2 linked regions of the Herbiconiux aconitum genome follow. The protein of the gene in region 2 interacts with the protein of the main gene of each other region in a pairwise test. Links are inferred from orthologs where the notes say so. Each region holds a gene or a part of one and is shown on either strand. Other genes may lie near its edges.

Evidence for each region. Proteins that work in one complex are often made in the same cells at the same time.
Region 1: the proteins of rlmB (region 2) and tsaE interact in binary tests that used the Escherichia coli proteins (3 or more experiments, as listed by UniProt). The link is inferred for Herbiconiux aconitum from one-to-one orthologs.

The regions. Positions count from the first base shown.
Region 1 is NZ_JANLCM010000001.1:1,837,409-1,842,873, reverse strand. The notes cover bases 2,467-5,465. They hold tsaE (tRNA (adenosine(37)-N6)-threonylcarbamoyltransferase complex ATPase subunit type 1 TsaE), read right to left. Parts: upstream 4,250-5,465; coding sequence 3,683-4,249; downstream 2,467-3,682. Other genes in these bases: alr (alanine racemase), read right to left, coding at 5,412-5,465; alr (alanine racemase), read right to left, coding at 4,246-5,415; tsaB (tRNA (adenosine(37)-N6)-threonylcarbamoyltransferase complex dimerization subunit type 1 TsaB), read right to left, coding at 2,964-3,575; rimI (ribosomal protein S18-alanine N-acetyltransferase), read right to left, coding at 2,467-2,967. In the rest of the region: N1027_RS08800 (class I SAM-dependent methyltransferase), read left to right, coding at 1-242; N1027_RS08795 (DUF4190 domain-containing protein), read right to left, coding at 270-884; N1027_RS08790 (DUF4190 domain-containing protein), read right to left, coding at 984-1,262; tRNA (adenosine(37)-N6)-threonylcarbamoyltransferase complex transferase subunit TsaD, read right to left, coding at 1,379-2,428; more of rimI, read right to left, coding at 2,425-2,466. UniProt on the Escherichia coli protein: Required for the formation of a threonylcarbamoyl group on adenosine at position 37 (t(6)A37) in tRNAs that read codons beginning with adenine.
Region 2 is NZ_JANLCM010000001.1:1,947,506-1,955,438, reverse strand. Bases 1,871-4,870 are described here. They hold rlmB (23S rRNA (guanosine(2251)-2'-O)-methyltransferase RlmB), read right to left. Parts: upstream 3,893-4,870; coding sequence 2,849-3,892; downstream 1,871-2,848. Other genes in these bases: cysS (cysteine--tRNA ligase), read right to left, coding at 3,885-4,870; N1027_RS09325 (DUF4032 domain-containing protein), read left to right, coding at 1,871-2,832. Also shown: N1027_RS09335 (DsbA family protein), read right to left, coding at 1-67; N1027_RS09330 (ABC transporter ATP-binding protein), read left to right, coding at 346-1,446; more of N1027_RS09325, read left to right, coding at 1,552-1,870; more of cysS, read right to left, coding at 4,871-5,318; ispD (2-C-methyl-D-erythritol 4-phosphate cytidylyltransferase), read right to left, coding at 5,573-6,748; N1027_RS09305 (CarD family transcriptional regulator), read right to left, coding at 6,786-7,268; N1027_RS09300 (hypothetical protein), read left to right, coding at 7,395-7,933. UniProt on the Escherichia coli protein: Specifically methylates the ribose of guanosine 2251 in 23S rRNA.

The DNA of each region.
Region 1 (5,465 bases), 110 kb from region 2 along the record:
CCACCCCGTTCGCCGCCGCTTTCCGCGTGCAGGAGCGGCTCCCGGCCGGCGAAGCCCAGCTGAAGAAAGCCCTGCGCGAGAGGCGGATCGGCACTCTCGAGATCAAGAAACGCGGCATCGACGTCGACCCGGCCACGCTCCGCACCCGCCTCGCCCTGAAAGGACCGGAGGCCGCCACCCTCATCCTCACCCGGGTCGACGGCGCACATGAAGCGCTGCTCGTCGATCGGGTCGCGGGATGACGGTGACGGCCTCCTGAGACGTCGCGCCTAGTAGGTCGAATACATCGAACTGGTGCCGGCGGCTGCGAGCAGCACGACGATGAAGATGACGTAGACGATGACCCCGAGCACGGCCAGACCGGTGAATACGTAGGAGATGATGAGGCCGGCCTTCGCCAGGCCACGGCCCGACTCGCCCGTGCGGTCGATCTGCTTCAGGGCGATGTGTCCGGTCACGATGCCGGCGATCGAGAACACGAACGCGAGGATGATCGTCACGATCGCCAGGGTGTTCATCGGCGGGGTGGCCGGCGCCTGGTAGCCGTAGTAGGGCTGCTGCCCGGGCGGAGGCTGGTAACCGGGGGGCGGCGCCTGCCCGTATCCGGGGGCCGGCGGAGGGGTCTGATACCCGCCGGTCGGAGGGGTCGGATACCCGCCGGTGGGAGGCTGCTGATAGCCACCCGGCTGCTGATAACCCGGCGCGGGCGGTTGGGCGGGGTAGCCCGGAACCGGCTGCTGGTAGCCGGGGGCGGGCGGCGGTGTGGAGGCGGGAGCAGCGGGCGGCGCCGGCGGAACCGGCGGAACCGACCCTGTCTCGGGCGAGGTCACCGGAGGAACCGGCGGCTCTCCGGCATCAGGGGTGGGGTTGTTCGTGTCGCTCATGGGAACGCCCTTCTGTTTCGGGCCGTTGCCGGCCGGTGCTGCCTGCGTTCGTCGTCGGGCTCGGGCGCAGGCGATCTGGAGCCGCCTGCGCCCGGCACATCAGTATGTCGTGGTGATCGCTCCGGTGGCCGCCGCCGCGACGGCGATGATGATGAAGACGACCCAGAAGATCACGCCGATGCCGCCGATGATGATTCCGGCGATGGCAAGGCCTCGGCCCGATTCGCCCGTCTTCTTGATCTGGCTCAAGGCGATGAACCCCAGGATGACGGCGATGATGTTGAAGCTGAGGATCGAGATCACCAGAGAGACGATCGCGAGCACGTTCGTCTTCTGCGCGACAGGTGCCGGTGTGTAGGCGGGCGTGGGTTCGGTCAAGGGAGACTCCAATTGTCCTAAGAAAACACGATGACGGCCCCTATCGTGGCAGGGCCGCTGAGAAAGTGTCAATGACGCGCGTAACACTCCTCGAGGGGAGCCGTCTGAACCCGTCGTCAGGGCATCTGGATGAGGGTGACCGGCAACGTCGAATCCGCACCGAACCCGAGTTCCGACGGCGCGTGACCGGCCTGGATCAGCTGCGCTCCCAGCGCGGCGATCATCGCTCCGTTGTCGGTGCAGAGCGAGAGGGGCGGGATGCGCAGGGTCACGCCCTGCGCCGCAGCCCGCTCGGCCGCAGCCTCGCGCACCCGCGCGTTCGCGACCACACCGCCGCCGAGCAAAAGACGCGGGATGCCGTAATCGGCGCAGGCGCGGAAGGCCTTGGTGAGCAGCACGTCGACAACCGCCTCGCGGAAGCTCGCGGCCACGTCGGCCACCGGGATCTCCTCGCCGGCGTCGCCGGCACGTTCCACCCAGCGGGCGACGGCGGTCTTGAGCCCGGAGAACGAGAAGTCGTAGCGATGCTTCTCGAGGTCTTTCGCCTGCATCAATCCGCGAGGGAAGCGGATGGCGGCGGGGTCGCCCCCGACGGCGGCCCGGTCGATCTGCGGGCCGCCCGGGTAGGGCAGTCCGAGCACGCGGGCCACCTTGTCGAAGGCCTCGCCGGCGGCATCGTCGATGGTCTCACCGAGGAGCTCGACGTCGTCGACCAGATCGCGCACCAGCAGGAGCGAGGTGTGGCCGCCGGAGACGAGCAGGGCGATGGTGGGGTACTCGAGCGATTCGGCCGCTAGGACGTCGGCACCAACGTGGCCCACCAGATGGTTGACCGCGTAGAGCGGCTTGCCCGTGGCCACGGAGAGCGCCTTCGCAGCGCCGACCCCCACCATGAGGGCGCCGGCGAGTCCGGGGCCGCTGGTGACGGCGATCGCGTCGACCTCGTCGAGGCCGATGCCGGCTTCGGCGAGCGCCGCGGCCAAGGTCGGGTTCATGGCCTCGAGGTGGGCGCGCGCCGCGACTTCGGGAACCACTCCGCCGTAGCGGGCGTGCTCGTCCATCGACGAGGCGATCACGTTGGCGAGCAGCGTCGAGCCTCGCACGATGCCGACGCCGGTCTCGTCGCAGGAGGTCTCGATGCCGAGCACCACGGGGCCGCCGGTCATGACGCATCCTCCTTTCCGTGAGCGCCACCGGCGCGGTCGGCGAGGGCGTCTCCGGCAGCGAGCGCCGGACCCCGCGTGGGCAGCTCGGCGCGCATCACGATCGCGTCGACGCCGTCGGGCTGGTAGTAGGCGGGCCGAACGGCGATGTCGGCGAATCCGAGCGAGACATACAGCCCGTGCGCCACCGGATTGTCGGCACGCACTTCGAGGAACACGGATTCGGCTCCGCGCGTCGACGCTTCTGCGAGCAGGCGGCCCATCAGCTGCCGCCCGAGCCCACGACCCCGCGACTGCTCCGAGACGGCGATGGTCTGGATGTCGGCATCCGTCGACCCCACCGGGCAGAGCAGTCCGGCGTAGCCCTCGATCACGCCGGTGCCGGCTTCTGCGTCCACCCCCACCAGGTAGTAGCAGTGCGGATGCTCGAGCTCGCGCCGCATCGACTCGCGCGACCAGGCGTCGCTCTCGAACGAAGCTTCCTCCAGTGCCATGATGGCGTCCAGGTCGGCCACAGTCGCGCGTCGGAGCTCCCAGCTCACGGCGTCACCCGCTTTCTCGGTCCGGGCATCGTGACATCCGGCGACCGCAGGTAGAGAGGCTCGCTGTACTCCTCGCTCATCCCGCGCTCCCGGTGCAGCAGGGCGACCCGGGCCAGAGCACCCGCGCTGACCTGCGTGGCGTCGATCCGGTCGAACTCGGCGTAGGGCACCTCGTCGGGCTTGCAGAGCGCCGGGCCGTCGGAGCGCACCGGCGCGTCGTCGTCGAGATCGTAGCTCGACCAGTAGACCTCGCGGCGGCGCGCATCCGTCACCACCAGAAGGGGGCCACGGGCCCCCGCCGACCATTCCTCGAGGGCGACGGCGTCGTGGCTCACCACCGACACCACGGGCCGGTCGATGCCGAAGGCGAAGGCGCGGGCGGCGGCGATGCCGACGCGCAGGCCGGTGAAGGGGCCGGGCCCCATGCCGGCGACGACGGTGCGGATTCGGGATGCCGGAACGCCGGCGTCATCGAGCACTCCCGCGATCATCTCCCCGATCACCTCGGCATGGCGCATCGTGTCTTCGGTGGAGCGCTCCGCGAGCACCATCTCGCCGTCGGCCACGGCGACCGACGTGCCGGCGGAGGTATCGATGGCGAGAAACACACATCGAGCCTAACGTGGCCGAGCGCCACCCTTGCTTCCGCGATGGAGCGCGAAGTGGGCGTGATCGGGGCCCCAGGGGCGACTTCGCGCTCCCTCGCGGAAGGCGGTCACGCCCAGCGGGGGCCGGAGGTGCGGATGCGCACCATGCGGGGTTCGATCGGCGCTTCGGCGAATCCCGCGTCGGCGTCGCCGCCCGCTTCGGCATCCGCCGCACCGGTCTGCACCGCGCCCGCCTCCGTGGCTTCGGCCCCGCCCCCGTGCGGTCGGTCGATGTCGATCGCCAGATAGGAGTCGGTCAGCACCTCGATCAACCCGGCGCCCCACTCCACCACCACGACCGAGTGCGCGAAGTCGATGTCGAGGTCGTCGAGTTCGAGCGCGCTGCCCAAACGGTAGGCGTCGACGTGAACGAGTGCCGGTCCGCCGGAGAGCGACGGATGCGTGCGGGCGAGCACGAAAGTCGGGCTGGTCACCGGGCCGCGCACGTCGAGTCCCTCGCCGAGCCCGCGGGTGAAGGTGGTCTTGCCGGCGCCCAGGTCGCCAGAGAGCAGCACGACGTCGCCCGCCTGCAGCAGGCCCGCGATGCGGCGGCCGAACTCGTGCATCTCGTCGGGGGTCGCGATCTCGAGACGCGAGCCGATCTCGGCGAGCCTCGCACGCGCATCCGTGGTCACGATGCCGCGTCCTCCGTGGGCGCGGACACCACCGGCGACGGGGCGGCTTCGGCTCCGAGATACACCCGCTCCACGCGCGCCCCGACGCGGGCGACGATCTCGTCGCCGATCGTCTCGGCGTAGCCGGCCCAGTCCTCGGCCGTGGGTTCGCCACGATCCCCTTCGCCGAACACGATCACCTCGTCGCCCGGCGCCACCTCGGCGTCGCCCACGTCGACCACGAACTGGTCCATGGCGATGCGTCCGGCGATCGGATAGCGTCGCCCGTTGATCCAGACCTGACCGCGGCCCGTCGCGATACGCGGGATGCCGTCGGCGTAGCCGAGCGGCACGAGTGCGAGCGTCGACTCGGCGCCGGTGCGGTAGACCAGGCCGTAGGAGACGCCGTGACCGGCCGGCACCCGCTTCGTCGAGACCACGGAGGCGCGCAGGGTCATCACGGGCCGGAGACCCAGGTCGCGGCCCGAGCGGTCATCGAACGGCGAGATGCCGTAGGCGGCGATCCCGAAGCGCACGAGACCGAGCCGACCCTCGGGCATGCGGATGCCCGCCGAACTCGCCGCCAGGTGCAGCAGCTCGAAGTGCGCGCCGAGCTCTTCGGCCACAGCGACCGCGCGGTGCAGCTTGGCCAGCGCGACGGCGTCTTCCTCGGGCGAGGCGTCGGCGAGGTGCGACCAGGCGGCGTGCAACCGCACGACACCTCGGCGGTCGTACTCGAGGGCTGCGGTCACGAGACCAGGCCAGTCCTCCTCGGTCGCGCCGTTTCGGCTGAGTCCGGTGTCGATCTTGAGGTGCACGCGCGGGGCGCGGGAGGCGCCCGCGGCTGCGATGGCGTCGAGCTGCCAGACCGCCGAGACGCCGAGGTCGATGTCGGCCTCGGCGGCCGCGCCGAACAGGGCATCGGGGTCGTGCATCCAGGCGAAGATGGGCGCGGTGATGCCGGCTTCGCGCAGCACCAGGGCGGCCGGGATGTCGAGCACGGCGAGCGACGAGGCGCCGGATTCCAGCGCCGCGCGCGCCACCGGCACCATGCCGTGACCGTAGGCGTCGGCCTTCACCGCGAGCATGGTCTCGGCGGGTTGCGTCAGCGCCGACAGGGTGCGCACGTTGTGCCGAAAAGCGTCGAGGTCGATGACGGCCTCCCGCCGCGGAGAAGCATCGCTCATGCCGGCACCCCCTCTGACCGGTTGACGAGCACCGGGTACTCGCGCTTCAC
Region 2 (7,933 bases):
TCTCGCGCGCAGCCTCGCGGCGCTGATTCTTCGAAAGACGCGAGTCGTCGGGTCCGCCATTGGTCATGCGTGAATGCTCCGTGTGTTCTGAGTTGCTCGTGTGCGCTGAGTTGAACGGTGGTCGCCTCGATCGGGCGGCATTCCCGATGGGACACAACTTCTCAATGATAGTAGGAAGGGAGTCTGGGAGATCGCCACAGGCTCGCTGAATGCACCGATGAATGCGCCGCCGCGTGGCGCTCCGGCCCATGCCATAATGTCCCCTGGGTCTTCAATGGGGCAGGCCCGTTAATCCATCACAACGGATCGTCCGGCACGTACCTGCCGGTGAAGGAGTAATGAACCATGGCATCAGTCACGTTCGACAAGGCATCCCGTGTCTACCCGGGGTCCACGCGAGCATCGGTCGACAAGCTCGACCTCGAGGTCGCCGACGGCGAATTCCTCGTGCTCGTCGGCCCGTCCGGTTGCGGAAAGTCGACCTCGCTCCGCATGCTGGCCGGCCTTGAAGAGGTCAACGAGGGCCGCATCCTGATCGGCGACCGCGACGTCACCGACATCCCGCCGAAAGACCGCGACATCGCGATGGTGTTCCAGAACTACGCGCTCTACCCGCACATGACCGTGGCCGAGAACATGGGCTTCGCGCTCAAGATCGCCGGCGTCAACAAAGACGAGCGCGCCGCCCGCGTTCTCGAGGCCGCGAAGCTGCTCGACCTCGAGCCCTACCTGGCCCGGAAGCCCAAGGCCCTCTCCGGTGGTCAGCGTCAGCGCGTGGCCATGGGCCGTGCGATCGTGCGCCAGCCGCAGGTGTTCCTCATGGATGAGCCGCTGTCGAACCTCGACGCCAAGCTCCGCGTGCAGACGCGCACCCAGATCGCGAGCCTGCAGCGTCGCCTCGGCGTCACGACGGTCTACGTCACCCACGACCAGACCGAGGCGCTCACCATGGGCGACCGCATCGCCGTGCTGAAGGACGGCCTGCTCCAGCAGGTCGGTTCGCCGCGCGATCTGTACGAGAAGCCGAACAACGTGTTCGTGGCCGGCTTCATCGGCTCCCCCGCGATGAACCTGTTCCACGCCGACCTGGCCGACAACGGTGTCAAGTTCGGCACCTCGATCGTGCCCGTCGACCGCGAAACCCTCGCCTCGACCTCCGGCACCAGCGCCACGATCGGCGTTCGCCCCGAAGACATCGTGCTCTCCTCCACCCCCGGTGAGGGCCTCGAGGTCACGGTCGACCTGATCGAAGAGCTCGGCGCCGACGGCTACCTCTACGGCCACTCCGACATCGACGGCAAGCGCACCGACATCGTCACCCGCGTCGACGGCCGCTCGCATCCCTTCGTCGGTGACAAGGTCTACCTCACCGCCGCCCCGAACCACGTGCACCTCTTCGACCTCGAGTCGGGCGAGCGCCTGGGCAACAAGGCAGTCGTCAGCTAGTCGCTACGCCTCCTCAACCGTTCTAGACTCTGCCGTGGCCCCTCGAAGGCCACGGCAGAGTCGTTTCCACACCACGATCGCCGCGATCAGCATCTGGACGTACCGATGAGCGCCTCCCTCAACATCACCTCAGCCACCGCCGACCCCGGTCTTCTTGACCTGCCCTGGAACGTGCCGCTCGACGAATGGCCCGACCGCTACATCGCGGCCCTCCCCAAAGGCATCTCGCGCCACCTCGTGCGCTTCGCCCACCTCTCCGGACACGTCATCGCCATCAAGGAGACGACGGACGAGATGGCCAAGCGCGAATACGACATGCTGCGCACCCTGCAGCGACTCGACGTGCCCTGCGTCGATCCGCTCGCCGTCATCACCAACCGAACGGATGACGCGGGTGAACCGCTCAACTCGGTGCTGGTGACCCGGCATCTGAAGTTCTCTCTGCCCTATCGGGCCCTGTTCTCGCAGCAGTTGCGGCCCGACACCGCAACGCGACTCGTCGACGCCCTCGCGGTGCTGCTCGTGCGGCTGCACGTCATCGGGTTCTTCTGGGGCGACGTGTCACTCTCGAACACCCTCTTCCGCCGCGACGCGGGTGCGTTCGCGGCCTACCTGGTCGATGCCGAGACCGGCCAGATCTACGACGGACTCTCGAACGGTCAGCGCGAGAACGATCTCGAGATCGCACGGGTGAACATCGCCGGCGAGCTCATGGATCTCGAGGCCGGCGGCCGCATCGACGAGGAGCTCGACCCGATCACCGTCTCGAACGGCATCGTTGCCGCTTATCGGTCGCTCTGGAAGGAACTCACGGGCTCCGAGTCGTTCAGCTCCTCGGAGCGCTGGCGCATCAACGAGCGGGTCGACCGCCTGAACGACCTCGGCTTCGACATCGAAGAGCTCGCCATCAAGACCACCGAAGGCGGCACGACCGTGCGCATCCAGCCGAAGGTGGTGGATGCGGGGCACCACCAGCGGCGCCTCCTGCGTCTCACCGGGCTCGACGCCCAGGAGAACCAGGCTCGACGACTGCTCAACGACCTGGACTCGTACACCGCGAAGTATGCCCGCAAGGGCTACGACGAGGAGATGGTGGCGCACGAGTGGCTGGCCAAGGTGTTCGAACCGGTGATCCGCGCCATCCCTCGCGATCTCCGCGGCAAGCTGGAGCCGGCTGAGGTCTTCCACCAACTGCTCGAGCACCGCTGGTTCATCAGCCAGGACCAGAACCGCGACGTGCCGCTGGCCGAGGCGCTCTCCTCCTACATCGACACGGTGCTGCGCCACCGCCGCGACGAGGCGACGGTCATCGATCCCCCCACGGGCACGTTCACCGTCCCCATCCCCACGCAGGACGGCGAGGCCGACTGGCGCCTCACCGTCTAACGCCCACAGGCGCTGACTACTGGGAGCGCTGGCGGGCGATCTCGTAGAGGGTGACCGACGCGGCGATGCCGGCGTTGAGCGACTCGGTGCCCGAAGAGATCGGGATCGAGACGACCGCGTCGCAGGTCTCCGTGACGAGACGGCTCAAGCCCTTACCCTCGTTGCCCACCACGACCACGATCGGGCCGTCGGCGAAGTCGAGGCCCGGGAGGCTCACGTCGCCGTCGCCGTCGAGACCGATCACGAAGACGCCGCGCGCCTTGAAGGCCTTAAGGGTCTGGGTGAGGTTCGACGCCATGGCGACGGGGGTGCGCGCGGCGGCGCCCGCTGAGGTCTTCCAAGCCGAGGCCGTCACACCCACCGAGCGTCGCTGGGGCACGATCACGCCATGTCCGCCGAACGCGGCGGTGGAGCGGATGATCGCCCCGAGGTTGCGCGGGTCGGTGATGCCGTCGAGCGCCACGAACAGCGGCGTCTTGTGCTTCGCCAGAACCTCGTCGAGCAGGGTCTCCGGATGCGCGTACTCATACGGCGGCACCTTCAGCGCCAGCCCCTGGTGCACCGAGTCGTGCCCGGAGAGCCGGTCGAGCTCAGGCCGCATGACCTCCATCACCGGGATGCCACGCTTGTTGGCCAGCGACAGCGCCTCCTTGACGCGCTCGTCCACCTCCACCCGGAACGCGACGTAGAGTGCGGTCGCCGGGATGTGCGCCCTCAGCGCCTCGACCACCGAGTTGCGGCCGGTGACGATCTCACTGTCGTCGGCCTTCTTCACACGGCGGGCCGGAGCGTTGCGCGGCGCATCCTGACCCTGTCCCCGGTCGTTCGACGAACGCCCGCCCGTACGGGCGCCCTTGCCGCCGCCGGCCGCTGCGAGACGCTCGCGCGCCGCCTTGGCCTTGCCGGCGGGGTGGTACGGGCGGTCCTCCGCCTTCGGGGTCGGCTTCTTGCCTTCGAGCGCCTGGCGGCCCTGGCCGCCCGATCCGACGGCCTTGCTGCCCTTGGTGCCCCTGCGTACGGCGCCGGCCCTCGAGGGGCGGCCCGTTCCTGATTTAGCCATCGAGACTCCAGTGCGCGCCGTTCGGCGTGTCTTCAATTGATATTCCGGCTTGTCCGAGTTCGTCTCGGATGCGGTCCGCGGTTGCGAAATCGCGGTTCGTGCGCGCCGTCTCTCGATCGGCGATGAGGCTTTCGACCAGCGTACCCAGTGCCCGCTCGGCGACGGCATCCCCGCCCGTCGCCCATTCGGGCGAGAGCGGGTTGATCCCGAGCACCTCCGTCATCGCGAGCACCTGGCCGAGCAGCGCTGCCGTCTCGGCGAAGTCCTCGTCGTCGAGTGCGGCATTGCCGCGGCGCACCGTCTCGTGGATGACGGCGATCGCCTGCGGAACGCTCAGGTCGTCATCCATCGCCTCCCGGAATTCGGCGGGGATGACGAGCTCGGAGGTTCCCGCGAAGCGTGTGCCGGCCAGTCGCCGCTCGGCGCGCTCGAGGAAGCCCTCGATGCGCGACACCGCGGCCTCGGCCTCGGCAATCGCTCCGTCGTGGAACTCGAGCGTGGAACGGTAGTGCGCCGCCCCGAGGTAGTAGCGCAGCACGACCGGGCGAGCCGATTCGATGAGCTCGGAGGCGAAGATCGAGTTGCCGAGCGACTTCGACATCTTCTGGCCCGTGATGGCGACGAGACCGTTGTGAATCCAGAGGTTCGCGAACGGGTCGCCGGCCGCGTGCGACTGCGCCTCCTCGTTCTCGTGGTGCGGGAAACGCAGGTCGAGGCCGCCTCCGTGGATGTCGAACTGGGCGCCGAGGTACTTGGTCGACATCGCCGAGCACTCCAGATGCCAGCCCGGCCGGCCACGGCCCCACGGGCTCACCCAGGCGGCCGTCTCGGGCTCGCCTACCTTGTGACCCTTCCAGAGTGCGAAATCGCGCACATCCTTCTTGCCACGCGAGTCGGAGTCGGCGGCCGGCGCCATGTCGTCGAGCTTCTGATGCGTCAACTCACCGTAGCCGGGCCAGCTGCCGGTGTCGAAGTAGACGTCACCGGTGCCGTCGTCGGGAGCGTAGGCGTGCCCCGCATCGATGAGACGCTGAATGATCGCCTGCATCTCGGGGATGCTCGCCGTCGCGCGCGGCTCGTAGGTCGGGGGCAGCACCCCGATCGCGTTGTAGGCCGCGGTGAACTCGAGCTCGATGCGGTAGGCCAGGGCCCACCACTCCTCCGGGCTGCCGGCCGCCGCGCTCTCAGCCGCGTTGATGAGGATCTTGTCGTCGATGTCGGTGACGTTGCGCACGAAGGTGACGGCGTAGCCGCTGTAGGAGAGCCAGCGGCGCAGCTGGTCGTAGACCAGGGCCGAACGGAGGTGACCGATGTGCGGCGACGACTGAACGGTGGGGCCGCAGACGTAGATCCCGACCTGGCCCGGAACGAGCGGGGTGAAGTCGGTGAGCGCGCGGGCCTTCGAGTCGTAGAGGTGCAGAGTCACTGGGTTAGTTTACCGGGCGGCCGGGGCTTCGCTCGGGCTGCCCGGGTCGCGCCGGTCCTTGCCCGGCGCTCCGCGACATGTTCGCGTGCGGTCGGAGGGCCCGGCCTGCGGTCGGGCCCTCCGGCCACGCGCTCACCCTGGGTTGCCTGGGAGCGGCCTGTTGCGTTCGCTCTCGCGGGCCACGTGTTGGGAAACGCAAGCGTGACGGTGACCGCGCGCTACGCGGGCTCGGTGGGGGCCAGGGTTGCGGGTCTCTAGCCCACTACCAGGCAGGTTGCGATTGCCGTCAAGCCCTCAGCGCGGCCGGCGAAACCCAGGCCGTCGGTGGTGGTGGCCGAGACGCTGACGGGAGCGCCGAGGATCGACGTGAGCAGCGCATCCGCCTCCGCCTTGCGGGGGGAGAAGCGGGGGCGGTTGCCGATGAGCTGCACCGAGACGTTGCCGATCGTGAAGCCCGCTTGCTCGAGGAGGTCGCGGGTACGACGCAGGAAGACCTCGCCGTGGGCACCGGCCAAGGCGGGGTCGGAGGTGCCGAAACGGCTGCCGAGATCGCCGAGACCGGATGCGCCGAGCAGTGCATCGCAGATCGCGTGCGCCACGACGTCGCCGTCGCTGTGCCCCGCAAGACCTCGCTCACCGGGCCAGTGCAGACCGGCGACCCAGAGCTCGGCCGGCGCATCGTCGGAGGCGTATGCGTGTGCATCCACTCCGATGCCCGTACGCCAGTGAGGAGCCGAAGCGCGGGCACCCGGCGCGGCGAGCTCCTCGGCTCGCTCCAGATCGTGCGGGTTGGTGATCTTGAACGAGCGCTCGTCGCCGGGCACCACGTGCACCGGGTGCCCGAGTTGCTGCACGAGCTCCGCGTCGTCGGTCACGTCTTCGCCCGCCCGGGCATAGGCCTCGGCCAGAAGCGCTCGGGGAAAGCCCTGCGGTGTCTGCACGGCGGTGAGACGGGAGCGGTCGATCGTCTGCTGCACCACGCCGTCGGCATCGCGCCCCTTGATGGTGTCGGTGACGGGTAGCCCGGGGATGACACCGATCGCACCCGCTCCCGACCGAACGGCCGCGATCACACGTTCGAACACGTCGACCGGAGTGAAGGCGCGCGCCGCATCGTGCACGAGAACGAGATCGACGGCATCCGAGAGCACCTCGAGACCGGCAGCCACCGACTGCTGCCGGGTGGCGCCGCCCGCGACGACCACGTGAGGGGTATCTGACAAATGGGTTGAGGTGGCCCCCACCAAGTCGGCGGGCACGACCACCACCAGTTCAACCGGTTCGGATATGCGCCGAATGGAATCTATCGACCGCGACAGGATGCTGCGACCGCCGACCTCGACGAACGCCTTCGGCACGTTGCGGCCGAGACGGGTGCCTGAACCGGCCGCGACGACGATGATGCCGACCGAAGGGCGCTCAGTCGGCACAGCCGAGGCTCGGTGCTCCACGGCGGGATCGGGAAGGCTAGGAGGCCAGAACCTCGTCGAGCACCAGCGAGGCCTTTTCCTCGTCGGTCTTCTCGGCGAGAGCGAGCTCGGAGATCAGGATCTGACGGGCCTTCGCGAGCATCCGCTTCTCACCCGCGGAGAGACCGCGGTCTTGGTCGCGGCGCCACAGGTCGCGCACGACCTCGCTCACCTTGATGACGTCGCCCGACGCCAGCTTCTCGAGGTTCGCCTTGTAGCGGCGGGACCAGTTGGTGGGCTCCTCGGTGAAGGGAGCGCGCAGCACTTCGAAAACCTTGTCGAGGCCCTCGCGGCCGATGACATCGCGCACGCCGACCAGGTCGACGTTGTCGGCAGGCACCTCGATGGTCAGATCACCCTGCGTCACACGGAGTTTGAGGTAGATTTTCTCTTCGCCTTTGATGACCCGAGTCTTCACCTCGGAAATCGTCGCGGCTCCGTGGTGGGGGTAAACGACTGTTTCGCCAACCTCAAAAAGCATGAATGGATGTCCTTCCGTGGCTACCAGGATACCACAGGGGGTATGTAGTTAGGGTGTCCTAACCATCCCGTCGCGGCCCGCTCGTTGTAAGCTCGAGTCAAAGCGTTTACGACTCTGGAGGGTCTTGTGAGAGCTCGGTTCGCGGCATCCGTTCTGGTGGGCGCACTGGTCGCATTCGGTACTGCAGGATGTGCCTTCATCACACCGCAGGCGACGAAGAACATCGTCGAGACCTCCGACGGCGTCAACGCGACGATCGGTCAGGTGGCCGTGCGCAACGCGACCTTGATCAGCGAGGACGGCTCGCTCGCCAGCATGCTCGTGTCGTTCGTCAACACGGCCGACGCCAGCCAGAAGGTCACCGTGCAGTACGAAGACGGCGCCACCGGTGAGCGGGTCAGCGAGCAGATCACCGTGGCCGGCGAAGGCGCCATCACGAGCTTCGGCGGCGAAGACGGCGAGCAGATCCTGCTGAACAACGTCACGAAGCCCGGCAGTCTGTTCCCGGTCTTCTTCCAGTACGGCGACGTCGAGGGCAAGCAGGTGCTCGTCCCGGTGCTGAACACCAGCCTCCCCGAGTACTCCGGCCTGGCCCCCACCCCGACACCCACGCCGACCCCGACTCCCACGCAGACCCCGCCGCCGCTGGTCGACACCCCGGTGGA